Regions from separate parts of the Mesorhizobium sp. USDA 4775 genome, predicted to be linked through region 3. Evidence: predicted binding sites of a transcription regulator. Region 3 holds the regulator's gene; each other region holds the start of a gene.
What was found. The regulator LexA, encoded in region 3, represses DNA repair genes until DNA is damaged. The targets are predictions, from matches to a motif close to TGTTCNNNNTGTGTTCNG.
Positions count from the first base shown of each region.

Region 1 (10,181 bases), 420 kb from region 3:
CCGCTGCGTTGCGCCATTAGCATGAAGAAGGCGATGCCGGCGCCAGTGCCGAACAGAACCGTGGCGCCGATAACATGCGCCCAGCGCAATATGTCGGCCCAGAGGCTCATCGCTCGTCGAGCACCGCGAGCGCCACCAGCACTAGGCAAAGCGCCGGGATCGTCTTGACCAGCGGTCCCAGTGGATCGAGCCATAGGCCGGGGACAAGGAGCGTCGCGCCCGCCAGATAGGACAGCGTGATCGCAATCATCGCCAGCAGCGCGTGCCGGGCCAGGGATCGAACCACGACAGCCGCGCCAACCAGGATATCCGCAGCACTTCCGACGAGAACCAAGATGTGAGCGAGGCTCGCCGAGACGCCGTGCGAAACAAGGATATCCGCCGCTGCCTCTTGCCGGATCAGACCGACGACACCCGAAACAAGCCAGAACAAGGACAGGCAAGCGAAGATGACAGGCTTTGCCAGCCAGAGGCGGCCGAACCATCGTTCCTGGACATTGGCGGACATATCGGCCAGCGTTGCTTCCAGCGGCTGAAGCGGACGGCCGGAAATTCGGTTCCAAGCCGCTGCGTCGCCCGTGACGCCGCGCGCCACGGCAGCAAGGGCTGCGCTGCGCAGCGGGGACCGCCAGCCGAGAATGCCAAGCATATCGGCAACCGCGCCCGCAAGCCGGCCGAGAATGGCAGGCATCGGCACCACTCTTGCGGGCTGCAGGCCAAGCCACGCACGCAAGGCGGTCAAGACCTCGGCGAGCGGTCTGGCATTGGCTTCAACGAGATCGACGGCAAGTCGGGGCGGCAGCGATCCGGCGACCGCCCGTGACACCGCTTCGGCAACGTCGGTGACCGCCACGGTCTGGATCGGCTGGCGCGTCATGACGGCCGGAACAAAACCCGGAAATGTCGCAAGGGCACGCAGAAGTGCCGTTCCGCCATAGGCGGCGGGCGCGATCACCAGGCCCGGCCGCAGGATGGTCCACGCCAGCGAGGAGCTTGCGACGGCCTGGTCGCCTTGCGCCTTGGTGCTGAAGAAAGGATTTGCCGAAGCGAGATCGGCGCCGATCGCGGAGATCTGCGCAAAGCGGTGAACACCGGCCTGTTCGCAGGCAGCAACGAGTGCCACCACCGAGCCCCGATGAACAGCGTCGAGGCGGTCGCGCGGGCCGTCCTGCAAGGCGCCCGCCGCATTGACCACCGCGTCCATGCCCGCAACCACCGGCAGCCAGTCTTCGGCGGCAAGCAGTTTCGACATGTCCGCCGCGATCCAGCGAACCGCGGGCCGACGCCGCCCGGCATCCTGAACATCGCGGCCGAGACCGGTCACATGATGACCGTCGCGAAGCAAACGGCCAATGACGGCGTCCCCGATCAACCCATAGCCACCGAGGACGAGAACATTCATGTCATGGCTTTCAGGCGGCTTCGAGCGCCGCCTTCACAGCCGCGATCGCATCATTGGCCTTCGAGGCATCCGGGCCGCCGGCCTGGGCCATGTCGGGCCGCCCGCCACCGCCCTGCCCGCCCAAGGCGGCGGAGGCGACGCGCACCAGGTCGACGGCGCTGAAGCGGCCGACGAGGTCGTCGGTAACGGCGACGACGACGCTTGCCTTGTTGTCCTCGCCGGCACCGACAAAGACGACGACGCCGGAGCCGAGCGAGGTCTTGCCGGCATCGGCCAGCGGCTTCAGATCCTTCGGCGAGACGCCGGAGACCGCCTTGCCGAGGAAGCCAACGCCCGCGACCGTCTCGTTCTCCGAGGGTGCACCCGCCGCGGCGCCGCCGCCCAGCGCCAGTTTCTTGCGCGCTTCGGTCAGGTCCTTCTCGAGCTTCTTGCGCTCTTCGAGCAAAGCCTCGACGCGGGCCGGCACGTCGGCGGGCGAGATTTTCAGCACGGCTGCCGCCGCCTTCAGACGCCGATCCTGCTCGTCGAGATGTTTTCTGGCCGCCTCGCCGGTCAGCGCCTCAATACGGCGCACGCCGGCGGCGACCGCGCTGTCGGAGACGACGCGGACCAGGCCGATATCGCCGGTCGCCCTGACATGCGTGCCGCCGCAGAGTTCGACCGAATAGGGCCGGTTGGCCTTGGCGCCGTGCAGGCCCGTGCCCATCGACACGACGCGTACCTCGTCGCCATACTTCTCGCCGAACAGCGCCATGGCGCCTTCCGCAATCGCGTCGTCGACCGACATCAGGCGCGTGGTCACCGGGCCGTTCTGCACGACGATTTCGTTGGCCATGCGCTCGACCTCTTCGAGTTCCTCGGCCGAGATCGGCTTGTTGTGCGAGATGTCGAAGCGCAGACGCTCGGGCGCGACCAGCGAGCCCTTCTGCGCGACATGAGTGCCCAGCACCTCGCGCAGCGCCTCGTGGATCAGGTGCGTGGCGGAGTGGTTCGCCCGCAGCCTGGTGCGGCGCGCATGGTCGACTTTGAGCTCGACGGCGGCGCCGGTCCTGACCGTGCCGCTCGCCACCTTGCCCAGATGCACGAACAGCCCGTCGGCCTTCTTCTGCGTGTCCGCGATCTCGATCGAGAACTCTTCGCCGGAGATGATGCCGGTGTCGCCCATCTGGCCGCCGGACTCGCCATAGAAAGGCGTCTGGTTGACGACCACCGCAACGGCATCGCCCTTTCCGGCGCTGTCGACGGTCTTGCCGTCCTTGACCAGCGCCTGGATCAGGCCTTCCGCCTGCTCGGTCTCGTAACCGAGGAATTCGGTGGCGCCGGTCTGTTCGCGCACGGAGAACCACACCGTCTCAGTGGCGGCCTCGCCAGACCCGGTCCAATGCTTGCGCGCCTCGGCCTTCTGCTGCTCCATCGCATTGGTGAAGCCGGCAAGATCGACCGAGATGTTGCGCTGGCGCAGCGCGTCCTGCGTCAGGTCAAGCGGGAAACCGTAGGTGTCATAAAGCTTGAAAGCCGTCTCGCCATCCAACATGTCGCCGGCATGCAGCGTTTCCGTCGCCTCGGAGAGCAGGCCGAGGCCGCGCACCAGCGTCTTGCGGAAGCGCGTCTCCTCGAGCTTCAGCGTCTCGGTGATCAGCTGTTCGCCGCGCAGCAGCTCGGGATAGGCCTGGCCCATCTCGCGCACCAGAGCCGGCACCAGCTTCCACATCAGCGGTTCGTTCGCGCCGAGCAGCTGCGCGTGGCGCATGGCGCGGCGCATGATGCGGCGCAGCACATAGCCGCGGCCTTCGTTCGAAGGCAGCACGCCGTCGGCGACCAGGAAGGACGACGAGCGCAAATGATCGGCAATGACGCGGTAGGAGGCCACCGTTTCCGCATCAGGCGCGCGCCCGAGCGCGGAGGACGCCGCATCGATCAAATGCCGGAACAGGTCGGTTTCGAAAACGCTTTCCACGCCCTGCAGGATGGAGGCCATGCGCTCCAGCCCCATGCCGGTGTCGATCGACGGGCGCGGCAGGTCGATGCGCTCCTCCTTCGTCACCTGTTCATATTGCATGAACACCAGGTTCCAGAATTCGAGGAAGCGATCACCATCCTCTTCGGGGCTGCCGGGAGGACCGCCCCAGATGTGCTCGCCGCGATCGATGAAGATTTCCGAGCACGGCCCGCAGGGACCGGTGTCGCCCATCGCCCAGAAATTATCCGAGGTCGCGATGCGGATGATGCGATCATCCGAGAAGCCGGCGATCTTCTTCCAGAAGCCGGCCGCCTCATCGTCGGTGTGATAGACAGTGACCAGCAGCTTGTCCTTCTTCAGCCCGAACTCCTTGGTGATCAGGTTCCAGGCAAGCTCGATGGCACGCTCCTTGAAGTAATCGCCGAAGGAGAAATTGCCGAGCATTTCGAAGAAGGTCAGGTGGCGCGCGGTGTAGCCGACATTGTCGAGGTCGTTGTGCTTGCCGCCGGCGCGAACGCTCTTCTGGGCGGTGGTGGCGCGCGAATAGGACCGCTTCTCCAGACCGGTGAAGACGTTCTTGAACTGCACCATGCCGGCATTGGTGAACATCAATGTCGGATCGTTGCGCGGCACGAGCGGGCTCGAGGCCACGACCTCGTGGCCCTCCTTGCGGAAATAGTCGAGAAAGGTCGACCGGATCTCGTTCACGCCACTCATGACTGCTGCCTTTTCGCGAAAACCGCCGGCGCGGCCGGCGGAAACTGGTGTCTGCTTTCCAGAAATAGACTTGGCCTTTTAGCGGGCACGCTCCAGCCTGTCCAGAAACACGGAACTGGGCCAATCCTGGGAGTCTATTGGCCCCAAAAACGAAAACCGCCGGCGCGAAGGCCGGCGGTTTTGGACGCGGTACTAAAGAACTCGATTACTTAAGCATCAGGTCATAGGCCGACTTTATGGCCGAACTCTGTCCGTTGCCCTACATCGCGCCGGCTTCGTCCTCAAAACCGTCGTCGCCGCCTTCAGACCCGCCATTTTCGAGGAACTTTTCGGCGATCAGCCCGGCATTCTGCCTGAGCGCCAGTTCGATCTCGCGTGCCGTATCGGGATTGTCGCGCAGGAACAGTTTTGCATTTTCGCGGCCCTGGCCGAGGCGTTGCGAATTGTAGGAGAACCAGGCGCCGGACTTCTCGACCACGCCGGCCTTGACGCCGAGATCAACCAGCTCGCCGGTCTTGGACACGCCCTCGCCATACATGATGTCGAACTCTACCACCTTGAAGGGCGGCGCCAGCTTGTTCTTGACCACCTTGACGCGGGTCTGGTTGCCGACGACCTCGTCGCGGTCCTTGACCGAGCCGATGCGTCGAATGTCGAGGCGCACCGACGCGTAGAATTTCAGCGCGTTGCCGCCGGTCGTGGTCTCGGGCGAACCGAACATGACGCCGATCTTCATGCGGATCTGATTGATGAAGATGACCATGGTGTTGGATCGCGAGATCGAGGCGGTCAGCTTGCGCAGCGCCTGGCTCATCAGGCGGGCCTGCAGGCCGGGCAGCGAATCGCCCATCTCGCCCTCGATTTCGGCGCGCGGCGTCAGTGCCGCAACCGAATCGACCACCAGCACGTCGATGGCGCCGGAACGCACCAGCGTGTCGCAGATCTCCAGCGCCTGCTCGCCGGTGTCGGGCTGCGAGATCAGCAGGTTTTCAAGATCGACGCCGAGCTTGCGGGCATAGACCGGGTCGAGCGCGTGTTCGGCGTCGACGAAGGCGCAGATGCCGCCCTTCTTCTGGGCTTCGGCCACCGTGTGCAGCGCCAGCGTCGTCTTGCCCGAGCTTTCCGGCCCGTAGATCTCGATGATGCGGCCGCGCGGCAGGCCACCGACGCCGAGCGCGATGTCGAGGCCGAGCGAGCCGGTCGGCACCGTTTCGATCTCGACGACCTGCTCGTTCGCGCCGAGCCGCATGATCGAGCCCTTGCCGAAAGCCCGCTCGATTTGCGACAGCGCCGCATCCAGAGCCTTTGATTTGTCCACTGCCTTATCCTCTACAAGCCGCAAAGAATTCTGAGCCATGATACATCACCCCTTGGTCGTCAATGAAGGCCGGACAATCCGTAATCCCTGCCATTTTGTACCTTTTTTGTTCTCGTTTGGCAAGAGGGATCAAATATCTGAAAAACAAGTCATATCCGGATTTGTTCTTTTTTCGTACCAAGAGATCGAACAGGAACGCGCCCCACATTGGGCCAGACTGTTCGATTGTATCGATCCGCCGAATCGCCATCTTGCTGGCGAAGGTCTGCGGCGCAGTCTAGCGCTTGTGCAGTCGCAATAACAAAGGGCATATCGCCAGCATGGTGAAATCCATAGAGATACTGGCCGTGGGCGGCGCCCATATCGACCGGCGTGGCCAGGTGTCCGGCGCCTACGTGCCGGCCGCGTCCAATCCCGGCACGATGCGCGAGGATGTCGGCGGCGGCGTGTTCAACGCGCTGCGCAGCACGGTGCGGCGCGGCGTATCGGGCTCGCTGATGTCGATGCGCGGCGGCGATGCCGGGGCCGACACCATTTCGCGAGCCATCGCCGAGGCAGGCATCGCAGACCTGTCGGCGGTCTTCCTCGACCGCACGACGCCGAGCTATACGGCGCTGATCGATCGCGAGGGCGAGTTGATCGTCGGCTTCGCCGACATGGCGCTGTACGATCTGGCGTTTCCCAAGCAGATGAGGCGCTCCAAGGTCCGCGAGGCGATCGCAGCCGCCGATGCCATACTGTGCGATGCCAATCTGCCGTCTTCGGCACTGGAGCGGCTGGTTTCGCTTGCCGCCGGCAAGCCGGTCTATGCCATTGCCATTTCGCCGGCCAAGGTCGTGCGGCTGATACCGGTGCTCGGCGCGCTGGCACTGGTCTTCATGAACCGGCGCGAGGCCGTCGCGCTGGCCGGCGTCAATGCAAATGCCGCCGAGCGAGACGTCGTCGACGGTTTGCGATGCAGCGGCCTTGCCAGCGGCGTCGTGACGGCAGGCAGCGCGCCGGTGCTGGGTTTCGACGAGACAGGCGCTTTTTCGATCCAACCGCCTGCCCCCAGAAAAGTCGCCGACGTCACCGGCGCCGGCGACGCGCTGGCGGGTGCGACGGTGGCAGCCTTGCTGCGCGGCCTGCCGCTGCGCCAGGCCTTGCGCGAAGGCGTCGCGGCGGCGACGCTGGCCATCGAAAGCGCCGACGCCATCCCTGATTTTACCGCGGCAAGCTTCGCGGAAGCGCTGGCACTTGTGCCGGACGCGCAGGAAGTGGCATGAGACCGGCAAATTCATAGTGCCGCTGTATTGCCGGCATGCGCCGCACCGCGAGTTGGAGATCCAGATGAGCCCCGAAACCGCCCGCCCCTTCATCGACATCCACGCACCGGTGGCGCAAGCCCTGGCCGCCGGGCGCCCGGTTGTGGCGCTGGAAAGCACCATCATCACCCATGGCATGCCCTACCCCGACAATGGCGCCATGGCGGCCAATGTCGAGAAGATCATCAGCGACGGCGGCGCCATACCGGCGACGATCGCCGTGGTTGGCGGCCGCATCAAGATCGGCCTGTCCGACGGCGAGCGCGAATCGCTGGCCATGACCGGTGACGCCATGAAGCTGTCGCGCGCCGACCTCGGCTTTGCCGTCGCGCAAGGGCGCACGGGTGGCACGACAGTCGCCGCCACCATGATCGCGGCTGAAATGGTCGGGATAAAAGTGTTCGCCACCGGCGGCATTGGCGGCGTGCACAAGGGCGCCGAGAAGAGCTTCGACATCTCCGCCGATCTCGACGAATTGGCGCGCACGCCGGTCATCGTCGTCTCGGCCGGCGCCAAGGCGATCCTCGACATCGAAAAGACGCTGGAAGTGCTGGAGACGCGAGGCGTGCCTGTCGTCGGCCATGGCTGCGAGACCATGCCCGCCTTCTGGTCGCGGCAGTCGCCGTTCCGCGCCCCGCTGACCCTTTATAAGCCCGAAGAGATCGCGCATTTCTTCCGGACGCGGCAGGCACTGGGCTTGGGTGGCGGCATGTTGATCGCCAATCCGGTGCCGGAAAACCACGAAATCCCTGCTGAAGAGATGGCGGGCTATATCGACGCCGCGCAAAAGGCGGCCGAGGCGCTCAACGTGACCGGCAAGGCGGTGACGCCGTTCCTGCTGGGAAAAATCCTGGAGTTGACCGGCGGCCGCAGCCTCAAGACTAATATCGCGCTGGTCGAAAACAATGCGCGGCTGGCTGCCGAGATCGCCAAGGCGCTGTAGTTCACTTGCCTGCGCGCCGCCCTGCCTCATAGGCGCGGCGCGCCCACACCGTCATCTCGTCGGGATCGTCAAAGGCGCTGTCGGGAATGCTCCAATAGGGCATGGCGACCAGCTTGCCGTGGCGCTTGCCGGTATAGGCCCATTGCTTGCAGCCCTCGGCTTCGAAATCGGGCGCGCTTTGCTCGTCGGCCTTGAGCAGCAACTCGCCGCGCAGCACGATGGCGATGATGACGCCGTCGAAATAGATGCCCTTGCCGCCGAACAACCTGCGGATGCTGACCGGGCCCAGCCCTGAGAACAGTTCGGCGATGCGTTCATTGTCCATGCCGCGATCATGTCACCGGCATTTGACATTGTCATCGCGCAACCAGAACCATGCTGACAGGTTAAGACCATTCCATCGGAGTTTTTGTCATGCCGCTTCTGCTCAAGGGGTCCTGCCGCTGCAACGCGGTGCGTTTCGAGGTGGAGAGCCACACGCCCGTACCGTTCATGCTGTGCTACTGCTCGATCTGCCGCAAGCAGCAGGGCGGCGGCGGGTTCGCCATCAATCTCGGCGCCGCCTATGAGACGCTGAACATCAGGGGCAAGAGGAGCCTTGGCGTATACCGTGCCGAGATCGAGGACGACGAGCATCCGCATTGCGAGGTCTCGACGGGCGAGCGCAATTTCTGCCGCAAATGCGGGTCGGCGCTCTGGCTTTACGACCCGACCTGGCCGGAGTTGGTGCACCCCTTCGCCTCGGCAATCGACAGCGACCTGCCGAAGCCGCCGCAAAAGGTGCATCTGATGCTGAAATACAAGGCGAACTGGGTCGAGCCCGATATCGGCAAGGGCGACAAGACGTTCGATGTCTACCCCGAGGAATCGATCGCCGACTGGCACAAGCGGATGGGGATGTGGGTCGATTAGAGGGAAGGACAAAACCCTATTGTGCTTTGATCATTTTTGACAGCCCGCGAACAGCAGACGCCAGGAAGGCAATGGTTACAGAGCCGAAGAGTATGATCATATCACCCCTATGCACCTCAAGCGCACAAAGTCCGAATAAAATTGCAACAACCATGCCGGATAAATGGCACGCTATATACAATAGCTTTATCTTTTTTGGTATTCCCTTGCCGAATACATAAAAATCGAGCGACGTCCGTATCTGATAGTCGCTCAAATTCACCTGCAGAAGCAGGTTATTTTTCACGTACCAGTAAACCCGGTAGTAAGCGAAATAGGAAAACAAAATAATGAGAACTGACGCGAGAACCAAAGGAGGGAGATGGCTATTCATCGCGGGACCCCGAAACCATCAAACACTGGACGGCGGGAATTTATGACGACAGCGCTCTATTTAGCGTAAATCACGACGCGCGCTTTTGATTTATCCAGCTATACCAGATTCTGATCGTACTTCAGGCCGAAGCGCGTGCTTCCGCCAATGCCTTCAGATCGGCCGGCTTCAGTTCGACGGATTCGCCGCAGCCGCAGGCCGAACTCTGGTTCGGGTTGCGGAAGGTGAAGCCGGTGCGCAACGTCGTCTGCTCGAAATCCATCTCGGTGCCGAACAGGAAAAGCGCGGCCTCCGGCGCGACATAGACGTGGGCGCCGTCGCGCTCGATGTGGTCGTCCTTGGTGTTGGGCTCGGTCACCAGGTCGACCGTATATTCCATGCCGGCGCAGCCGCCCTTCTTGATGCCGAGGCGGATGCCGTGCGCGTTGTCACGGGTAGCCACGATCTCGCGCACCCGGTCTGCGGCCTTTTCGGTCATCGTGATGACGGCGAAGCGTCCCATTCTCTTTCCTTCTCCATTCCATGCAGGTTAAAGGCCTGCCGAATGATTCCTCACCTAAAATGGTGAAGTTTTACCCCTGGCGCAAGTGTACCAGGCTCGACGCTAGTACCACCCCACCGCCACCTGCGCTTCTTCCGACATACGGTCGGGCGACCAGGGCGGGTCGAAGGTCATGTTGACCTCGACGCCGGACACGCCTTCGACGGCGCCGACGGCATTTTCGACCCAGCCCGGCATTTCACCGGCCACCGGGCAACCCGGCGCGGTCAGCGTCATGTCGATCTTGACCGAGCGGTCGTCCTCGATGTCGATCTTGTAGACGAGGCCGAGCTCGTAGATGTCGGCCGGAATTTCCGGGTCGTAGACCGTCTTCAGCGCCGACACGATGTCGTCGGTCAGCCGCGCCAGTTCGTCGGCGGGAATGGCCGAGGCCGATACGATGCCATTTGCAGCCGTTTCCGGCGCGGTCTCTTCGGTTGTGCTCACATCGTCCATGGTCGTCATCACCCAAAGAACTTTCGCGCTTTTTCAAGCGCCTCGGCCAAAGCGTCGACTTCGGCCCTGGTATTGTACATGCCGAACGATGCCCTGCATGTGGAGGTTATACCAAAGCGTTTCAACAGCGGCTGGGCACAATGGGTGCCGGCCCGCACTGCCACGCCCTGCCTGTCTATCACCATCGACACGTCATGGGCATGAATGCCTTGCAGTTCGAAGGAAATGATCGCGCCCTTGCCCGGCGCATCGCCG
Region 1 is NZ_JBSSFM010000001.1:3,599,830-3,610,010, reverse strand. Features, by position in the region: gene ACVILI_RS17530 (DUF2269 family protein) at 1-110, opposite strand, end outside; gene ACVILI_RS17525 (SDR family oxidoreductase) at 107-1,402, opposite strand; gene alaS (alanine--tRNA ligase) at 1,413-4,079, opposite strand; gene recA (recombinase RecA) at 4,339-5,436, opposite strand; gene ACVILI_RS17510 (carbohydrate kinase family protein) at 5,718-6,662, shown strand; gene ACVILI_RS17505 (pseudouridine-5'-phosphate glycosidase) at 6,727-7,644, shown strand; gene ACVILI_RS17500 (TfoX/Sxy family protein) at 7,646-7,969, opposite strand; gene ACVILI_RS17495 (GFA family protein) at 8,059-8,556, shown strand; gene ACVILI_RS17490 (hypothetical protein) at 8,573-8,929, opposite strand; gene sufA (Fe-S cluster assembly scaffold SufA) at 9,051-9,431, opposite strand; gene ACVILI_RS17480 (SUF system Fe-S cluster assembly protein) at 9,534-9,926, opposite strand; gene ACVILI_RS17475 (cysteine desulfurase) at 9,935-10,181, opposite strand, start outside.
Region 1: recA (recombinase RecA) is a predicted target of LexA. The motif match lies at 5,494-5,511, and genes of this name have one in related genera.

Region 2 (10,181 bases), 1.1 Mb from region 3:
CGACCTCGTCGGCGGCCTGCGCAGCGCGCTCTATCCCAGGCTGGCCGAGGTCGCCAACCGCTGGAACGAGCGCATGGCGATCCCCCTGCGCTACCCCGCCACGCATGCCGAATTTCTCGACCAGTGCCACGCCGCGGGCCAGGTCAGGCCGACGCCGCTTTTGCTGCAATATGTCCCCGGCGACTTCAACTGCCTGCACCAGGATCTCTATGGCGACCTCGCCTTTCCCCTGCAGGTGGCGATCCTGCTCTCCGAGCCGGGCAAGGATTTCACCGGCGGCGAATTCGTGCTGACCGAACAGCGGCCGCGCATGCAGAGCCGGGTCGAGGTGGTGCCCTTGCGCCAGGGTGACGCCGTGGCCTTCGCCGTCCACAACCGGCCGGTGCAGGGAACGAAGGGCAACTACCGCGTCAACCTGCGCCACGGCGTCAGCCGCCTGCGCTCAGGCATGCGCCACACGGTCGGCATCATTTTTCACGATGCGAAGTGAGCGTTTCTTACCTTCCCCCCTTGTGGAGAAGGGAAAGCGCCGCCTCGTTCCGCGTCGCCGAAGACCATCTCCAGGATCCACGGACAGGCATAATAGTCGGCAATGCGGTCGATGACGCCGCCGTCGGCGTGGACGCGCACGAAATAGGCTGGCCGCCAGACCTCGCCATGCAGCCTGTCGACGACCAGCACGGCCTCCCCTTCGATCGTGTCTGGCCGCATGCGCCAGGGCTCGCCGCGCTCATACTCGACGAAATAGGGCGAGTCGGAGAGCAGGCCGTTGTAGCAGTCCGAAACCCGCAACTGGGCGTCGGCGCTGGTCAGCGCCCGCACCCCGTCCCAGTCCCTGGCATTGAAGAGCTCGACATAGCGGCCAAGCAGCCGCTCCAGTTCGGGATCGTGCGCCGGCGCCGCGACCGGTTGCGCCGGCAAGGCGGCGAGCTTGGCCCGGCCGCGATTGAGTGCCGACTTGACGCCCCCCGATGTCGAACCGACCAGGCCGGCAATCTCCTCCAGCGAATGGTCGAAGACATCCTTGAGCAGCACGCAGGCGCGCTCCTTCGGCGGCAGGTGCACCACCAGCCTTTCGATGGCGCGGCCGGCGCCCGCACCGGCGGGTTCGACCGGCAGCACGATCTCATCGCTGGCATAGCCAGCTTCGGCCTTGAGCCGCGTGCGGCGGGTGCGGATGAAGTCGATGCACTTGTTATGTGCGATGCGGAACAGCCACGGCCGCAGCGCCTGTGTGTCGTCGAGCAGCCCGATCTTGCGATAGGCCTCGAACAGCGCCTCCTGCATGACGTCCTCGCCATCGAGGGCCGAGCCGGTCATGCGCGCGCAATAGCGGTGCAGACGGACGCGCAAATGCGAGACCGTCTCCAGGAACGCCCTGTAGCGCAGGTCGAACAGGCCTTCGGGGTCGAGGCGCGGCTCGATGCCTTGCCTCGTCTCAGGGGAATTGCGGATCTGCTGGTTCATCGCGGCACGTCGCTCAGCGTCACCGCAGCATTGCGCAAGCGCTGCGCATCCACAAGCCCGAAGTGCGACCCGATCGGCCCTCTCATGCCTACGCCGCCTTGCCGCCGGCGACCTTGCCGCTGACGGCATTGTCACCGGCATCCGGCAGCCCGAGCCTCGGCCGCACCCAGGCGGCGAGGCGGCCGATCGCGTCGTCGGCCTCCGGCGCCCGGCCGGCCATCATCTGGAAGGAGTGCAGCATGTCGTCGAAGACGTCGAGGCGCGTCTCGACGCCAGCCTGCCGCGCGCGCTCGGCGAACATGCGGCTTTCGTCGACCAGCGTCTCGTCGGCGCCGGCCTGCAGGAAGACCGGCGGAAAGCCACTCAAATCGGCATAGAGCGGGCTGACCTCCGGATCGAGCCGATCGTAGTCGCCGATGAAGTTGGTCACCAGCCAGTCGACGCCTCCCTTGGCGAAGAAGGGATCCTTTTCACGGTTGGTTTCGTAACTGGTGGCGGTCAGCGCCATGTCGAACCAGCCGGAGATGATCAGCGTGGCGGCCGGCAGCGGCCGCTCCCGCGCACGCAGCCGCTGCAGGACGCCATAGGTCAGCACCGCGCCGCAGGAATCCGCGGCAAGCGCGATCCGCCTGGTGTCGAAGTCCTGGTCTATGAGCCAGTCCCAGGCTGTCATCGCCGCCTCGAGCTGGGCCGGATACTTGGCCTGGTCGGCCAGCGGATAGCCATAGAGCAAGGCCCGGCAGCCGACGGCCTTGGCCAGATGGCCGACCAGCTTGCGATGGGTGTAGATCGAGCCGCCGACGAAGCCGCCGCCATGCGCATAAAACAGCACCCGCCGCTCGTCCGCGCCCTTCGGCACGACCCATAGCGCAGGCACGCCGCCGGCATCCACCTCGACATAGTCGACGCCGCCGGGTTCGCCGGTCAGCGCCGTCCAACTGGCATCGTTGAACTCGACGAACGCCTGCGGGCTCATTTTGCCGGCATTGGCGCCGATCGCCGCGTAGTGGTTCCTGTTTGCTTCGCTCTCGATGCTCGCCATGATGCTCTCCTGGGTTACGGATCGCGGACCGCGCGACCTTTCGAGAAGCAGAGACGGATGGGCCGACAAAAAGGATACGTCGCCGCGGACGATTTTCCGCCCCGGCTAGCCCTCACCCCGAAACATCGCGGCGTGGCGTTGGGCGAATTCGACGAACGGCGTCGGCCGCACACCGAACATGTCGTGCGTCACCAGATGCACCCGCGATTTCGGCCGTCGCAGCCGCTCGGCCAGTTGTTCGTCCAGCGCATCGGCAAAGCCGGCCGGGACGCCGCTGGCCAGCAGGTTGCGCCGCCGCTCTGCGGGGCTGACATCGATATAGCGAACCGGCTTGCCGATCGCCTGCGATATCAGTGCGGCGATATCGCTCATCGTCAGCGCCTGCGGCCCGGTCATATCGAGACTCTCGCCTTCATGGCCGCCATCGCGCAGCAGCCGGAAGGCCACCTTGGCGATATCCTCGACATCGACCGGCGACAGTTCGGTCTCGCCGAGCGCGAGATAGAAGGCGCCTTCGGCGGCAATGGTCGGTGCATCGCGCAGGTACACCTGCATGAACTGGCTGGGGCGCAGATGCGTCCATGCCATGCCGGCCCCCTCCAGATAGCGTTCGACCTCCTCATGCATGCGGGTGAAGCGGAACCTCTTCGCATCGTAGCCGATGTTGGATTCGGCGCCGGAGAACTTCACCACATGCGCGACGCCGGCCCGGCCGCAGGCATCGATGAAACGGCACTGCGTTTCCGTCATGTCGTCGGCGGCGGTCGAAATCATCAGCACGCGGTCGATACCGTCGAGTGCCGCGCCAAGTGTGTCCGCCAGGCGCATGTCGCCCTCGACCAGTTCGACGCCGACAAGGCCGCCGAGCCCCGCCACTGACGCCCGGTCCGCATCGCGCACCAGCGCCCTCACCTCATGCCCCTGCCGCGCGAACTCGTGCACGATCGCCTTGCCGTTCAGCCCCGTGGCACCCGTCACCAGGATCATCGTCATCTCTCCGTCTGCAGTGAGGCGGCCGCCCCACCGGCGACCGCGCCTTGAAGACGAAGAGACGAGGGCAAAGGATTCTGCCCACACAGTTTTTTGACGGGAACCTTCGCCGTGCCCCCTCACCGCGCCGGGGCGTAGCGGTTGACCACCATGCCGCAGGCATAGGCTTTCGAGCCGAGCAGCCGGAGGTTACGAAAACCGCCCTGGTCGAAGATGCGGCGGCCGGCACCCAGCACGGCCGGATTGATGAACAGCTGGAACTCGTCGACCAGTCCGGCCGCGATCAGCGACGAGGCAAAGCCGGCGCCGCCGAAGACGATGATGTCGCCGCCCTCGCCTCCCTTCAGCGCCTCGACTTGGCGCGGCAGGTCGCCGCTCACCACCGCCGTGTGCTCCCAGCGCGAAGTTTTCAACCTGTCGCTCGGCACCACCTTCCGGACCTCCACGACGCGCCGGCCGAAGGCGTAGAACGGATCGCGTGGAAACTTCTTCGCCGCATTGCCCCAATGGCCGAGATAGCCCTCCTCGGCCATCTTGCGGCTGAGCAGGATGGTGTCGATGCCGGCGAAGACTGTGTTGAAATCCTGCTTCAGCTCCTCGTCCCAGCCGATGTCGTCGCCCCATTCCCAGAGCTGCCAGCGATGGTCGTCATTGGCGCCGACAAAACCGTCGACCGACATCTGCATCTGCAAGATAAGCTTCTTCATCGTCGTCTCCTCGTCTGTCCGGCTCAAAGAAAATTGCTTTACTTTTGGAACCGTTTACGCAAGGCAAAAATGGTGTCAAGAGTAAAGTGATTTAAAAATGGAACCATAGACATGTCGACGCGCGAAAGGTCCGGCTGCCCGATCAGCCTGTCGCTGGAACTGCTCGGCGACCGTTGGACGCTGCTGATCATCCGCGATCTGGTCTTCGCCGGGAAAACGCATTTTCGCGAATTCCTGCAATCGGATGAAGGCATCTCCTCGCGCACGCTGGCGGAGCGGCTGCAGACCCTGCAGGACGAAGGCATCCTCACCCGCAGCGACGATCCGAGCCACGGGCTGAAGGCGATCTACCGGCTGACGGAAGCCGGCATCGACCTGTTGCCGGTGCTGGCCACGCTCGGCGCCTGGGGCAGCAAGCACCGCAAGGCCGACGATCAGCTCGCCCGCACCGCCGACGAACTGGCGGCCGGCGGCGAGCCGGCGCTGGAACGGATGAAGGCGGCGCTGCGGGCCGAACATCTGGCGAACACATGATCGCCGAAACTCTTGAAGGATGCCGCGAGGCCGAGGCGCCCCAACCGCGCGGCGATAACGGATCGTCAGCCATCATACTCGTCGTGAAGGCGAACCCAATCGCCCAGCGTATGCGATGGCCCGTTTTCATTGCGGCCGATGGGAGTGAGGTCGAGATAGTTATAGGTCCCGATCAGGTTCTCGCCGCCCCGGCTCCGCACCTGGAAAGTGCAGTAGATCGTGCCATCGTCATCCCTGTAGAAAACGGTCGCGCCGCCGCGATCCCTGCCTTTCATCGCGACCTCTTCGAAATTGAACAGCACCTTGCCCGACTTGATCTGGTCCTCGGTGAACGACACCTGGAAGTCGAAATTGAAATCGCTGCCGAATGACGAAACCCAATCGAACTGCCAATTCATCCGCGCCTTGAAATCCATGAGCTCGGCCAGGGGAGCGCGCGCGCAGACGACCAGGGAGACGTCGTGATGCCTGAGATGCTGGTTGGCGGCGTCGATGTGGTCGCAAAGGAATGAACAGCCGGTGCAGCGATAGTCCGCATTGGGCGGAAACATGAAGTGATAAATGATCAACTGGCTGCGGCCCCCGAAGAGATCGGCCAGCGATTTCCTGCCCTGGGTCGTATCGAACTCGTAGAGCTTGTCGATGCTCAGCCACGGCAGCGCGCGCCGCTCCGCCGCGAGTTGTTGACGCTGTCGGGTCAACGCCTTCTCCTTTGCGAGATGCGATTTGTGCGCTTCAAACCAGTCCGAGTAAGGCGCGATGATGTGGTCGGTCATGTCGTGCTCCTTCCGCATTCAGGCATGCTGACAGCCTCGTTGCCCGTCTTGAAGACGTAGTTGAAAACCGCGATCCGACATGGGCCGCGCAATTTTCGCGGGGAAGAGAGCAGGCGATACAGCCGGACGCGGACATGCCGCTTGACAGATGTACATGTTATGTTCTCTATTCGTTCCGATCCATCAGCAACCGCGGATATGCAGCCGGATGGAAACGACAGCCACCATCCTGCATGCCGATCTCGATGCCTTCTATGCCTCGGTCGAGCAGTTGCTCGACCCGTCGCTACGCGGCAAGCCGATCGCGGTCGGCGGCGGCGTGGTGCTCGCCGCCTCCTATGAAGCGCGCGCCTTCGGCGTGCGCGGCGGCATGCCGGGGCGCAAGGCGCGCGAGCTTTGCCCGCAACTGATCTTCGTTGGCGGCAATTTCAGCCACTACCAGCGGCTGGGCGACGCGGCGATCAAGGTGCTCGACGATTTCACGCCGGTGGTCGAGCGCATTTCCATCGACGAGGCCTTCGCCGATGTCGCCGGCTGCACGCATCTGTTCGGGCAGCCGCAAGAGATCGCCACGGAGATCCGCCGCCGCGTGCGGGCCGAACTCGGCCTGCCGATCTCGATCGGCGTCGCCCGCACCAAGCATCTGGCCAAGATCGCCTCGCAGGTCGCCAAGCCCGACGGGCTGGTGGTGGTCGACCCCGGCAACGAACTGGCCTTCCTGCACGATTTGCCGGTCTCGTTGATGTGGGGCGTCGGTCCGGCGACCAAGGCGCGGCTGGCCGAAATCGGCATCGAGACCATCGGCGAGCTGGCCAGGACGCATAGCGGCGCGCTGACGCGGCTGCTCGGTCCCGCCGCCGGCGAAAAGCTCGCCGCTCTCGCATGGAACCGCGATCCGCGGAAACTGGAGACCGGGCGCCGGGCACACTCGGCCGGCGCGCAATCGGCGCTTGGGCAAAAGCCTGCCGTGGCGCAGGTGATCGTGCCGACGCTGCTGCATCTGGCCGACCGCGTCGCCAGCCGGCTGCGCGCCAAGGCGCGGCCGGGCCGCACGGTGACGGTGCGCGTGCGCTTTGCCGATCTCAGCGCCGTCACGCGTTCGATCACGCTGGATCAGCCTATCTCGGCGACCACCATGCTGGCCGAGATCGCCGGCGACCTTGTGCGCGGCGTGCTCGCCGACCATTCACGCGAAAAGACCATCTCGCTGCTGGCGATCTCGGTCTCGCATCTGGAGGAAAGCGCGGAACTGCAGCTCGACCTGCCGCTTGGCCTCGCCGACGAGAAGCGCCGGCCCGGCAGCAAAAAAGGCCTCGCCCGCTTCGGCGCCGACCGCGCCATCGACAAGATCCGCGAACGCTTCGGCAAGCAGGCCGTCGGCTACGGCACGGTGGCGCTGGAAGCGGCGCGCTCCGTGCCTGACGAATTCAGGGAACTGGCGGAAAAGGAACTGTGAGCTATCTGCCGGTCCGCCAATAGCGATGCACGCTGACGCCGCTGCCGCTTCCCCCATGCCAAGGCTCGCAGGCGATCCCGTCCTTGTCGGAATCATGCGTCGGCCAATAGCCCGGCTGTCCCCTGCGCGCGGGGGCAAGCCCGACGGCGCGGGCGGCCGCACAGTTGGGGAACGCGGCAAAGTGCCTTAAGGCGGCGAGCGGCGAGTCAATCTGGATGCCGACAAAGCCATAGGCGATGTAGCCGGACAAGAGGATGAACGGCGCGAAAAGAGCCAGATATTTCAGCCTGCCGTGGCGACGAGTTGCAGGCCAATGCAAGAATGGCAGAAGCATTCCCGGCGCGCCCCCTGCTTCAGACCCCGACACAAATCTATCTTCACCGGGCTGTTGCGACAACCGGCAACGCTTGCCAAACCCCGCCGTGCCGCCCATACAGCGGGACGGGCGGATCGCCCATCCCGAGAGGTCCGCGCCTCTCCATCCTGCCGGGAATACTGTCCGATGTCAGCGACGCCGTGCCCTTGGTCGAAGCCGTGACGGCCTCTTCCCCCTCCCTTGCCGGCCTTGGATGGTCGGAATTTTTCGGCGACCAGCTTGAACCGGGCGATGCAGACCTCATCCCGACCCGCATTGCCATGGTCCATCGAGACCGGCTGAGCGGCCTGTCGCAGACGGGACAAACCGACCTATCCCTGGCGCCGCAGGCCACCACCGGCGACTACGCCGTCGGCGACTGGGTGCTGGTCGAGCCGCACAGTCACCTTCTGCGGCGTCGCCTGACCCGCAAGACGGTTCTTGAGCGCCGCGTCCAGGGCGGCAGGGGGCCACAGCTGGCAGCGGCCAATGTCGACACGCTGTTCATCGTCACGTCCTGCAATGCCGACTTCAACATCGCCCGGCTCGAACGCTATCTGGCGCTGGCCAACGAGGCCGGAACGACACCCGTGATCCTGTTGACCAAGGCCGATACGGCCGAGGACGCCGAGGCGTACCAAAGCCAGGCCGCCGCGCTGCAGCGCGGATTGGCCGTGGTGACGCTGAACCCGCGCATCGCGGACGCCGCGGGCGCCCTCGCGGCCTGGTGCGGCGCGGGGCAGACGGTGGCGCTGATCGGTTCCTCCGGCGTCGGCAAATCGACACTGGTCAACACGTTGGCCGGATCCGCGCAGCAATCACCGCAGCAGACCGGCGCCATTCGCGAACATGACGCCAAGGGACGCCACACCACCACGGCGCGGTCGCTGCATGCCATTGCCGGTGGCGGCTGGGTGATCGACACGCCGGGCATGCGCACGCTGCAGGTCAGCGACGTCGCCTACGGCATCGACACGCTGTTCGCCGAAATCACCGAGTTGGCGCCGCTGTGCAAGTTCCGCGACTGCACGCATATGCACGAGCCGGGCTGCGCGGTGCAGGCAGCGTCGAAGGCCGGCACGCTCGATCCGGAGCGCCTGGCCCGCTGGCGCAAACTGTCCGACGAAAACCAGAACAACACGCCGGTTCAGACGGGACCTCGCGGCGCCAAGTCACCCGCCGGCCGCGGCAAGCGACGTTGAACGGCTGCCCTACTGCCCTCAAAGCCGGGCCGTGCCGAAAACCCGATCCCAGAAAAGCGACGTCACGCCGAAATTGGCGTTGTCGTCTATATGGTGATGCACCGCGTGGCGGCGCTTGAGCGTGTAGAGATAGCTGGGATGGGCGGGATGCCAGTGGTGGATCATGTGGTGGACGCTGATGTACCAGAGATAGCCCAGCATCAGCCCGCAGCCGACCGCGCTGGCGGTCGCGAAATCCGAGAGCAACCAGATGGGCAGCGCGATCAACGCATGCACGCCCAGGCTGAGCCAGGTCGGCGTGCCCACCGGACTGCGCTCTTCGACGTGATGACGGTCGTGCAGATCCCTGATGTAGGGAACATGATGCAGGACGAAGCGGTGCAGGACGTATTCGATCAACGTCCAAAGGCCGAGACAGATCACCACCGTGCCGATCCAGTCCGGCGCACTCTCCTCCCCGGCCTCGATCAGCCCGGCCACGCCCAGAAGGGCGATCACCAGCGGATAGACCACGAAATCGCTGTAGTAGCCGATCAGACCGAGTTGCATTCCGGACGCCCCAACTGATTTCGACGCCGCCCCAGAATCGATGCTATCAGATTGCCGAACTCGCGGATGAGGTGCAATGCAGATGCATCTGACATAGCGTCGCAATTTCCCGGTGCAAGCTCAGCACGCATGATCGACTCAAGAATCGGCGGGCCTCGCACCGGCGCCGCAAACGGACATGCAAAAATGGCAAAACGCAGTGCGGGCCTGCTGATTTATCGTCGAAACGATGGGGATATCCAGGTGCTTCTGGTTCACCCGGGCGGCCCGTTCTGGGCAAAGAAGGACGACGGCGCCTGGTCGATCCCGAAAGGCCTCGTCGACGAGGACGAGGACGAACTGGCGGCAGCGCAACGCGAGACCGGGGAAGAGCTCGGCATCACAATCGACGGCCCCTTCGCGCGCCTCGGCGACTACAAGCAACCGGGCGGCAAGATCGTCATTGCCTGGTCGGTCGAGGCTAGCACCGAGATCGATGTCGCCACGATCAAGAGCAACAGCTTCACCATGGAATGGCCGCCGCGATCTGGGTCGATGAAAGAATTTCCGGAGGTCGACAGGGCCGGCTGGTTCAGCCTGCCGGAGGCGGAGGTAAAACTTCTGCAGGGCCAGCGCCCGATGCTGTCGGATCTGGCGAAGCGGCTGGGGATCGGGTGATTGCCGGCGGCAAAGCTGCCAATCTCCCTTCGTAGGGGAGATCGGCTGTCACCCCGCAAACCGCGCCGCAGTCCACGCGCCACCCGCCGCATTCGACTCCACCGCCGCCGCGACGAACTTCACGCCGCGCGCGCCATCGACAACGTCCGGCACCCGCGCCGCACGCGCGGCATCGACCACGCCACCGGAGCGATGCGCGCGGATGATGTCGGCGGCGTCGCGGTAGAAATTGGCGAAGGCCTCGATATAGCCTTCCGGATGCGCCGCCGGCATGCGCGAGACGCGCCGGCTTTCTTCGGTCGAACCATGGCCGCCGCGCACCAGCGTGCGGGTTTCCTCGCCATAGCGCGAGAAGCGCAGTTCCTCCGGCCGCCCGCCCGACCATTCGAGCCCGGCTTTGTCGCCATAGATGCGAACGGACAGATCGTTGTAGTGGCCGGGCGAGG
Region 2 is NZ_JBSSFM010000001.1:5,085,149-5,095,329, forward strand. Features, by position in the region: gene ACVILI_RS24865 (2OG-Fe(II) oxygenase) at 1-490, shown strand, start outside; gene ACVILI_RS24870 (sigma-70 family RNA polymerase sigma factor) at 475-1,467, opposite strand; gene ACVILI_RS24875 (alpha/beta hydrolase) at 1,556-2,509, opposite strand; gene ACVILI_RS24880 (SDR family oxidoreductase) at 2,615-3,502, opposite strand; gene ACVILI_RS24885 (dihydrofolate reductase family protein) at 3,619-4,206, opposite strand; gene ACVILI_RS24890 (winged helix-turn-helix transcriptional regulator) at 4,318-4,740, shown strand; gene ACVILI_RS24895 (DUF899 domain-containing protein) at 4,806-5,516, opposite strand; gene dinB (DNA polymerase IV) at 5,725-6,972, shown strand; gene ACVILI_RS24905 (excalibur calcium-binding domain-containing protein) at 6,974-7,306, opposite strand; gene rsgA (ribosome small subunit-dependent GTPase A) at 7,489-8,529, shown strand; gene ACVILI_RS24915 (sterol desaturase family protein) at 8,548-9,078, opposite strand; gene ACVILI_RS24920 (NUDIX domain-containing protein) at 9,265-9,735, shown strand; gene ACVILI_RS24925 (Gfo/Idh/MocA family protein) at 9,784-10,181, opposite strand, start outside.
Region 2: dinB (DNA polymerase IV) is a predicted target of LexA. The motif match lies at 5,677-5,694, and genes of this name have one in related genera.

Region 3 (10,181 bases):
AGCCGGGCAACCGGGTGCTGATCCGCTCCGCCAACAACCCCGCAATGGTTGCTTGCTGGCTGGCCGCCACCAAGGTCGGCGCGGTGGTCGTCAACACCATGCCGATGCTGCGCGCCAGCGAACTTACCAAGATCGTCGACAAGGCGGAGATCACCACCGCGCTTTGCGACACCAGGCTGATGGACGAGATGACCGCCTGCGCCAAGGACAGCGCCTTCCTGAAGCAGGTGATCGGTTTCGACGGCACCGCCAACCACGATGCCGAGCTCGACCGCGCCGCGCTCGACAAGCCGGTCACCTTCACCGCCGTGAATACCGGCCGCGACGATGTCGCCCTGCTCGGCTTCACTTCCGGCACGACGGGCGTGCCGAAGGCCACGATGCACTTCCACCGCGATCTCCTGATCATCGCTGATGCCTATGCGCGCGAAATCCTCCAGGTCACGCCGGACGACATCTTTGTCGGCTCGCCGCCGCTCGCCTTCACCTTCGGCCTTGGCGGCCTTGCCATCTTCCCTCTGCGCTTTGGAGCGGCGGCGACGCTGCTGGAACAGGCGACGCCGCCCAACATGATCCACATCATCGAGACCTACAAAGCGACCATTTCCTTCACGGCTCCTACCGCCTACCGCGCCATGCTGAAGGCCATGGATGAAGGTGCCGATTTGTCATCGCTGCGTGTCGCCGTATCGGCCGGCGAGACCTTGCCGGCTCCTGTCTTCGAGGAATGGACCGAGAAGACCGGCAAGCCGATCCTCGACGGCATCGGCGCCACCGAAATGCTGCACATCTTCATCTCCAACCGTTTTGGCGACATGAAGCCTGCATCCACCGGCAAGCCGGTGGGCGGCTATGAAGCGCGTATCGTCGACGACGCGATGCAAGAGGTGCCACGCGGCGAGACCGGACGGCTGGCGGTGCGCGGACCAACCGGCTGCCGCTACATGGCCGACGACAGGCAGAAGGAGTATGTGCGCGACGGCTGGAACCTCACCGGCGACACCTTTTCCCAGGACGAGGACGGTTTCTTCCACTTCGCCGCGCGTTCCGACGATATGATCGTCAGCGCCGGCTACAATATCGCCGGACCAGAGGTCGAAGCGGCACTGCTGTCGCATCCCGATGTCGCCGAATGCGCGGTCATAGGCGCCGATGACGGCGAACGCGGTCAGATCGTCGAGGCGCATGTCGTGCTGGTGCAAGGCGTGGCGCCCGATGCGTTGACCGTCAAGCGCCTGCAGGACCACGTCAAGGCAACGATAGCGCCCTACAAATATCCGCGCTCGGTCAAATTCATCGCCGCCCTGCCCAAGACCCAGACCGGCAAGATCCAGCGCTTCCGGCTGCGTACGGAGAAAATCAATTGAGCGAGCCCTACGATCCGGCCTCCGAAGGCGCGCAGATGTCGTTCAAGGAGCGCATGTCCTACAGCGACTATCTGCATCTGGAAAAAGTGCTCGACGCACAGACGCCGCTGTCGTCGGCGCATGACGAGATGCTGTTCATCATCCAGCACCAGACCTCGGAGCTCTGGATGAAACTTGCTTTGCACGAGATTGGCGCCGCCATACGCTCCATTCGCGCCGACCGCCTCGAGCCGAGCTTCAAGATGCTGTCGCGCGTCGCCCGGATTTTCGAGCAGTTGAACAACGCCTGGGACGTGCTGCGCACGATGACTCCAAGCGAATACACCGAGTTCCGCGACGCGCTCGGCCAATCCTCTGGCTTCCAGTCCTGGCAATACCGCGCCATCGAGTTCATGGCTGGCAACCGCAACCTAGCAATGCTCGGACCTCACAAGCACCGGCCGGACCTCACCGGCAAGCTGGAGGCCATCCTGGCCGAGCCATCGCTTTACGACGAAGCGCTGCTGCTTCTGGCGCGCAACGGGTTCGACATCGGCGCCGATGCCAAGCGCACCGACTGGCGTGAGACCCGCACCGAGAACGAAGAGGTCATGGTCGCCTGGCAGACCGTCTACCGCGATCCGCAGCGCTACTGGATGTTCTATGAGCTGGCCGAGAAGCTGGTCGATTTCGAGGACTATTTCCGCCGCTGGCGCTTCAACCATGTCACCACGGTCGAGCGCATCATCGGCCTGAAGCGCGGCACCGGCGGCACCTCAGGTGCGTCCTATCTCAAGAAGATGCTTGAGGTCGTGCTGTTTCCGGAACTGTGGACGGTCCGCACGCGGCTCTGAGGTCTCAAGTCACCGCCGTCTTGACCGCGAAACGCGCTTCCTGCCAGGCGCCGGTGCGCAGGATGTCCTCGAGCACCTCGACCGCCTGCCAGACGTCCTTGTAGCCGACATAGAGCGGCGTGAAGCCGAAGCGGATGGTCGACGGGGCGCGGAAATCGCCGATCACACCGCGCTCGATCAAGGCCCGCATCACCCGGTAGCCATGCGGGTGGAGGAACGACACCTGGCTGCCGCGCGCATTGCCGTCGCGCGGACCTTCGAGTTCGAGGCCGTAGGCGCCGCATCTGGCTTCGACGAGCTGGATGAACAGGTCGGTGAGCGCGATGCTCTTCTTGCGCACCGCCGCCATGTCGACATCGTCCCAGATATCGAGCGCCCCTTTCAGCGCCCGCATCGACAGCACCGGCTGCGTGCCGCACAGGAACCGGCGGATGCCGCTGCCGGCCGCATAACTTTGTTCAAAAGCGAAGGGCCGTGCATGGCCCCACCAACCGCTCAGCGGCTGATGGACGTCGTCGTGGTGGCGCTTCGCTGCATAGATGAACGCCGGCGCACCCGGACCGCCATTGAGATATTTGTAGGTGCAGCCAATGGCGAAATCGGCGTTCGCAGCATCGAGTTCGACCGGCAACGCGCCGGCCGTATGGCAGAGATCCCAGACGATCAGCGCACCGACCTGATGGGCCTTGCACGTCAGCGCGGTCATGTCGCGCAATTGTCCGGTTTTGTAATTGACGTGGTTGACCAGGATGACCCCGACGCGCTCATCGATCAGCTCCTCGATGGTGGGCGCGTCGACGCCTTCGAGCCGCAGCACCGTGCCCGGCCGCGTCGAGGCCACGCCTTCGGCCATGTAGAGATCGGTCGGGAAACTGTCGCCCTCAGCGACGATGACCGAGCGGTTCGGCCGAATGCCAAGGGCTGCATGCAGCACCTTGTAGATGTTGATCGAGGTCGTGTCGCAGACCACCGTCTGGCCGGCCTCGGCGCCGATCAGACGTCCGAGTTGGTCGCCGAGCGCGACCGGCATGTCGAACCAGCCCGCGGTGTTCCAGGCGCGGATGAGATCCTGCGCCCATTCCTGCGTCGCCGCCTTTTGCAGCTCGTTGAAGACGGCGGGCGCCGCGGCACCCAGCGAGTTGCCGTCGAGGTAGATCACACCTTCCGGCAAAATGAAGCGGTCGCGCATGGCACGCAGCGGATCCGCCGCATCCATGGCTTCGACTGCGGCGAGATCGATCGTTGCACGCATGATGTGTGACATTCCCTGGTTATTCACGGATCGCTTCGCGCGCGGGCGCTGGTCCCCGGCTGCGCTTGAGGCTCGGCAGAGCAAGCATGGCGAGCACGAACAGGCCCGTGGCAAGCTTCAGGTCGGGAGGCGGCATGCCGGCGGCAAGGCAGAACGACACCAGCTGGTAGTAGATGATCGCGCCGGCAAAGGGCGCCAGCAGCTGGCGCGAGACCGTCTGCTTGCCAACGACCGCCTCGCCGATCATCAGCGCGGCAAGGCCGTTGATGAGGATGCCCAGCCCCATATTGACGTCGGCAAATCCCTGCGACTGCACCATCAACGCGCCGCTCGAGGCCGAAAACGCGCTTGCCAGCCCGACACCGCCTATGGTCGCCGCCCAGACATTGATGCCCTGCGCCTCGGCCATGTCGGGATTGGCGCCGACGGCGCGCACGGCGGTCCCCTTCTCGGTTCTGAAGAACATGTAGAGCGCCGCAAAGGCGATGAGCGCGAGAAGGCCGGCGACGACGATCTTGCTGGCCGGAAAACCCGGCCGCGCGAACGGCACCCAATCGAACACGGTGGGCGAGCCGAAAACCGAAAGGTTGGACTTGCCCATGATGCGCAGGTTGATGCTGTAGAGCATCGTCATCATCAGGATGCCCGCCAGCAGCGTGTGGATGCGGAAGCGCAGATGGATGAAGGCGGTGCAGCAACCCGCCGCGAAGCCCGCCACAAATGCGACGACGATGCAGGTCAGCGGCGATACCCCGGCAGCCAGCAGCACGCCGCAGACGCAGCCGCCCAGCGGAAAGGCGCCTTCGCTAGTGAGATCGGGAAAGTTCAGCATGCGGAACGGGATCATGATGCCGAGCACGACAAAGGCCAGGATCAGGCTCTGCGCCAGGGTCACCGGCATGATCGCGACAAAGCTCGTCAGAACGTCCGGAATAAAGCCCATGGTGATCAGCTCGCCAGCAACATGCGGTCGGTCTTGATGGAAAAATGGCCGATCAGATCGATAACCGTGACCCTCGCCTTCTCCTCGCCGGAGACCTCCAGCAGGACCCGGCCCGCGTCGAGCATGATCACCCGGCTGCCATAGTCGACGGCGTGCTGCATGTTGTGGGTCACCATCAGCGTGGTCAGCTTCAGCGCGTTGACGGCACGCACCGTCGCCTGCATGACGATCTCGGCCGTGCGCGGGTCGAGTGCCGCGGTATGCTCGTCGAGCAGCAGCAGGTCCGGCGATCCGCCGACTGCCATGATCAGCGACAGCGACTGCCGCTGCCCGCCCGAGAGCAGGTCGACACGGGTGTCGAGACGATTTTCGAGGCCGAGGCCCAATATCGACAGGCGCTCCTTGTAGGACGCGAGCCGCGTGGCGTTCAGCCCTTGCCGCAGCGTGCGTTTTTGGCTGCGCAGATCGGCCAGCAGCATGTTCTCCGCCACGGTCATGCTGGCGGCGGTGCCACGCATCGGATCCTGGAAGACGCGCGCCAATCGTGTGGCGCGCTTGTGCACCGGCATGGCTGTCACGTCGGCGCCGTTGATCAGGATCTTGCCGGAATCCAGGACGAGGGCTCCGGAAATAGCGTTGAGCATGCTGCTCTTACCGGCCCCGTTGGAGCCGATGACGATGCCGAACTCGCCGGTGGCCAATGACAGGCTGAGGCCGTCGAGCGCGACCTTCTCGTCGGCCTGCCCCTTGTAGAATACTTTGCGCGCGGATCGGATATCGAGCATCGTTCCTCCCTGGCCGGAAGGGCGACGGCGCCAACGCCATCGCCCCTTGCAGCCCGATATCAGTCGACGATGCAGCCGCAATCGGCCATCGAAGCCGGTATCTCGATGCCGAACGCGGCCATCGCCTTGCGGGAAATCGTTGCCATGTGATCCTTGTAGGCCGGGCGCGACGGCGCGATCGTCTTGGGATCCTTGCCCTTGAGGATTTCGGCGGCGATGTTGCCGGCGTTCATGCCGACCTGCGTGTAATTGACCGCGAAGCTCGCCGGCACGGTGCCGTTGCGGACCGCGCTGTCATCAGAGTTGACGACCGGGATACCGGCCTGGCGGGCGGCCGCGGAGACAGCGGCGATCGCCGGCTGGATCAGGTTCGAGGCCGGACCGTAGATCACGTCGACCTTGCCGGCGAGCGAAGCGATGCGCTGCTGAATGTCATTGACGTTGTCGACACCGACTTCGACGACCTCAAAGCCGGCGGCGGGTGCCGCCGCCTTGATCTTTTCGATCAGGGCAACGTCATTGGCCTCGCCTGGATTGTAAGGCACGCCAAAACGCTTGGCGTTCGGCAGCAGTTTCTTGGTGAAGGCCATCACCGCGGCGACATCCTGCAGATCGCTGGCGCCGGTCATGCCTTCGTCTCCGGCGTCCCACGACGGCACCAGCTTGGCCGCCACCGGATCGGTGACCGCGGCAAAGACGATCGGAATCCCGGAACCGGCGAGCGCCTTCTTGGCGATCTGCGAGACCGGCGTGGTGATGGTGTAGATCAGCTTGGGCTGCTCCGCCTGCAGCTTGGCGATCATCTGCGGCACCAGAGATGCATCGAAATTGGTATGGCTTTCGGTGTAGACGACGTCCTTGCCCTCGACAAAGCCTTTGTCCGTCAATGCCTTCTTGAAGCCCGCTATGGCGGCGTTGAGCTGCGGATGCTCGCCGAAATTGGCGATGCCGATGCGTATCTGATCGGCCGCGGCGCTGCCTGCGCTGACCATTAATGCGCCTGCCAGGGCCAATCCCGACAGCCAAGCGGACTTCGACTTCAACATCATTTCCTCCCAGATTTGATCAGCGCCGCCCACAGGACGGCAACTGCGGCGATCATGGTCAGTCGCCCGCCGTGTGTCAAACATTATATATAATTCTTGCCATACCTCCGCTTCATATATAATTTTCGCAAGCCGATGACGGACGGATGGCGATGCAGGATCAGAACAATTCCACGAAGACCGAGGCGGCCTATCAGCTGCTGCGGCGCGATATCCTGACCACCCGCCTCATGCCGGGCGCGCCGCTCAAGCTGAGCGCGCTGCGCGGCACATACGGCGTCGGCTGGACGCCGCTGCGTGAAGCCTTGTCCCGACTTGAAGCCGAGCGCCTGGTCACCGCCATCAGCAATCGCGGCTTTGCCGTCGCTCCCGTGTCGCGCGCCGAGCTCGAGGACCTGGCGCGCGCAAGGATGGTTGTCGAAATGCCGCTGTTCCTGGAATCGATCGCGAACGGCGGCAGGGAATGGGAGGACGCGGTCGTCACCGCTCATTACCGGCTCTCCCGCTGCAAGACCGCGGTCGAAGACCCTTCCGATGCGGCCGTCGACAAATGGGACGAGAGCCACGAGGCCTTCCATGCGGCGTTGCTGAGCGCGGCGACGTCGAACTGGCTGTTGCGCTTTCGCTCGACGATCGCCGATCAGCTGTGTCGGCATCATCGGTTTCTCGGCCTGGCGCCGACATTGCGGGCGGCGGCCGGCCTCAAGGACGGCTATGGCGAGGCTATGGACGCGCTGCGCGAAGCGATCGCCATCGAGCATCACACCGCAATCATGGAAGCGGCGCTCGATCGCGACGTCGAGCGGGCAAAGGCGCTGATGACGGCGCATATCGGCTACACGCTGCATGTCTATGTCCACAGCGAAGACAACGGCGCCAACACCTACACCGCGCGCGCCGGCAGCCTGAAAGCGGTTTCCGGATGACGTCGCCGCGGCGTCCAGATCCACGCGGCCGTGGCCGGCCTGAACCCGCGACCGTTGGCATTTTGATTTCGTTTCGTTCCGCCGGAAATGGATCGATACACCGTACAAATCCGCTCTGTGGACGCCTCTCAAACGCCTGATGCCAAACCGCATCCAGGGGTAGGCCACAGGCCATTAACCAAAATGATTTCAATGAACCTGCGGGGAGCGGAAGCGGTCGAGCGCGGCCCGCTGCCGGGGCCAAATAATTTCAGACGCGTTAACAAATTCATTAAACTTTAAACAGTTGCGGAACACAACTGGAACAGATAGTGTTTGTTCTGGGTTTGTTTTTCGATTCTGATTCACACCCGTCGTTCAATGCCTTGGGGGCCGCCATGCTGACACGCAAGCAACATGAACTGCTGATGTTCATTCATGAACGGCTCAAGGAAAGCGGCATTCCGCCTTCCTTCGACGAGATGAAGGAGGCGCTCGATCTTGCCTCCAAGTCAGGCATTCATCGCCTGATCACGGCACTGGAGGAACGCGGCTTCATTCGCCGGCTGCCCAACCGGGCGCGGGCGCTGGAAGTGCTGCGGCTGCCGGATTCGATCGCACCCGGCCTCAACGCGGCAAAGAAATTCTCGCCAAGCGTCATCCAGGGCAGCCTCGGCCAGGGTGGTCTTGGCCGCCAGATCAAGCCGGCGGCATCGCGCTTGCCCGCGGCCGGCAATAATGACGATGCGGTTTCCGCCGTGTCGATCCCGGTGATGGGTCGCATCGCCGCTGGTGTGCCGATCGATGCCATCCAGCATCAGACACATTCGATCTCGGTACCGCCGGACATGATCATGGGTGGCGAGCATTATGCACTTGAGGTCAAGGGCGACTCGATGATCGACGCCGGCATCTTCGACGGCGACACGGTCATCATCCGCAACGCCGACACGGCGAGCCCGGGCGAGATCGTCGTGGCGTTGGTCGACGAGGAGGAAGCAACCCTGAAACGGTTCCGCCGCAAGGGCGCCTCGATCGCCCTTGAAGCCGCCAACCCGGCCTACGAGACGCGCATTTTCGGGCCAGACAGGGTCAAGGTGCAAGGCAAGCTTGTCGGGTTGATCCGGCGCTACTGAGCAGGAACGGCCGGCTTTTCGGGTTTTTGATAGGGCGGCAGCCCCCTCGCCTCGCGCGAAAATTTTCGCTGCTCGTGCCAGGGCCGATATGGCCCGTCCACCGCGAAGCTGATGATTGGCGGACCTGTCGCCGATTGGCGGTCGAAGAAGACGGCGGCACTGCCCTTGCGGGCAAGTTGCCGTTTGGTGACGACAAGAACCAGCGGATTGTGGCAGGAATCATAGCCTGTCGCGTCATTGACGACGATCAAATCGGCGAAACCGCAAGCCTTCCAGGTGTCCTTGCGGTCTTCGACATGCGCGATGATCGCCCCTGACGGGTGCCGGGCAAGACAGACGCCATCCGTGCAATAAAACGGCGCTCCCGGCGGCAGATTGGCGGCATCGGCAATGTCGAATTGCCAGTCCGCCTTGTCGAACATCTCCGGCACGACGATGGTTTCGGACACCAGCGCGCGTTTCCAATTGTCGACGGTGAACTCGTTCGGGCGAGCCCGGCTGACCGCGAGTTCTCCACCGCCGATCGGCAGCGCCACCAAACGCGCATCTTCGGAAATCAGCACATCCGGGGCGCGCGTATCCGATACTGTCAGCAGGCCGGCAAGCGCGAATGGCACTGCCGCGAGCCGCAGCCAGGTCGTCGCCATCGTCGCGATGACCAGGGCGACGGTCACCAGCAGCACGGATTGCTGCGAAATCAGCCCCGACCGCATCGACCGGGGAGCGCTCCGATATCCACGCCGATATGGCGATCATTGCGGTCAGGCCCTTGCCCATCACGTAAAGGAAGGGACTGTCGGCACCAAAGGGCATCGCAAGCGAACTGAGAACAGCGAAAGGCATGACAATCAGTGACACGATCGGCATGACGGCCAGATTGGCGAACAGGCTGAGCGGCGACACACGCTGGAAATGCCAGATGGCAAACAGCGCCGTGGCGCAGCCGGCGATGATGGATGTCATCGCCAACCCACCCGTCGCCAGCAGGAATTTTCGCGTGAGAAAACCCGGCAGGGATCGCTTTGGCGGTGGCGGTCTTGCCTTTCCCGCATGGTGATCCGCCCAGCCGGCATAAGCGCCGACCAGCGCCGCGGTCGCGGCGAACGACATCTGGAAGCTTGGGCCGACTACCTCATGCGGCGACACCACAATGACGGCGATCGCCGAGATCGCAAGATTGCGCATGGTCAGCGCCGCGCGATCGAACAGCACGGCAATCAGCATCACCGCCAGCATGATGAAGCTGCGTTCGGCCGCGACGACGACGCCGGAAATGACGAGATAGGCGGCGATCGAGAAAAGGGCCGCGGCGGCCGCATATTTCTTCACCGGCCGACGCGCGGAAAAGTCCGGAAACAGCGCGAAGGCGCCGCGCAGCAGCCCCATGATGGTACCGGCGACGAGCGCCATATGCAGTCCGGAAATGGAGATGATGTGATAGATGCCGGTGCGTCGCATCGCCTCGTTGATTTCATCGGGAATGCCGGCCCGCACGCCGACGATCAGCGCCGCCGCGATCTCACCCTCGGCACCGCCAACCGTGGCCCTGATGTGGTCGGCAATGGCTTCACGGGCATTTTCTATCCCCGAGAAAAGGCGGGCCGTGAGCGGCACCTCGTCGTCCGTGGCTGAGACAAGCTTTGGGTTGCCGAGAAAGAATCCGCTGCCGCCAATGCCGGCAAAATAGCTGTCGAAGGAGAAATCGTAACTGTCCGGCCGCACCGGACCGGTCGGCGGCAACAGTTTAGCATAGCCGGTGACCAGGGAGCCGGCGGTCATTTCCGCCGGGATATCTCGCGCCGAAAGCCTGACCCTTTCCGGCGCATAGCGCAGTTTCGGCCGGGCGGTCGACGTCACGTCGATGGTCAGCCGGATGCGGCCGGTCTCCATCCGGTCGAGCGAAACGACACGGCC
Region 3 is NZ_JBSSFM010000001.1:4,021,280-4,031,460, forward strand. Features, by position in the region: gene ACVILI_RS19725 (AMP-binding protein) at 1-1,367, shown strand, start outside; gene kynA (tryptophan 2,3-dioxygenase) at 1,364-2,200, shown strand; gene kynU (kynureninase) at 2,205-3,452, opposite strand; gene ACVILI_RS19740 (ABC transporter permease) at 3,472-4,395, opposite strand; gene ACVILI_RS19745 (ABC transporter ATP-binding protein) at 4,401-5,180, opposite strand; gene ACVILI_RS19750 (ABC transporter substrate-binding protein) at 5,240-6,226, opposite strand; gene ACVILI_RS19755 (GntR family transcriptional regulator) at 6,379-7,152, shown strand; gene lexA (transcriptional repressor LexA) at 7,530-8,267, shown strand; partial or broken gene ACVILI_RS19765 (ComEC/Rec2 family competence protein) at 8,261-10,181, opposite strand, start outside.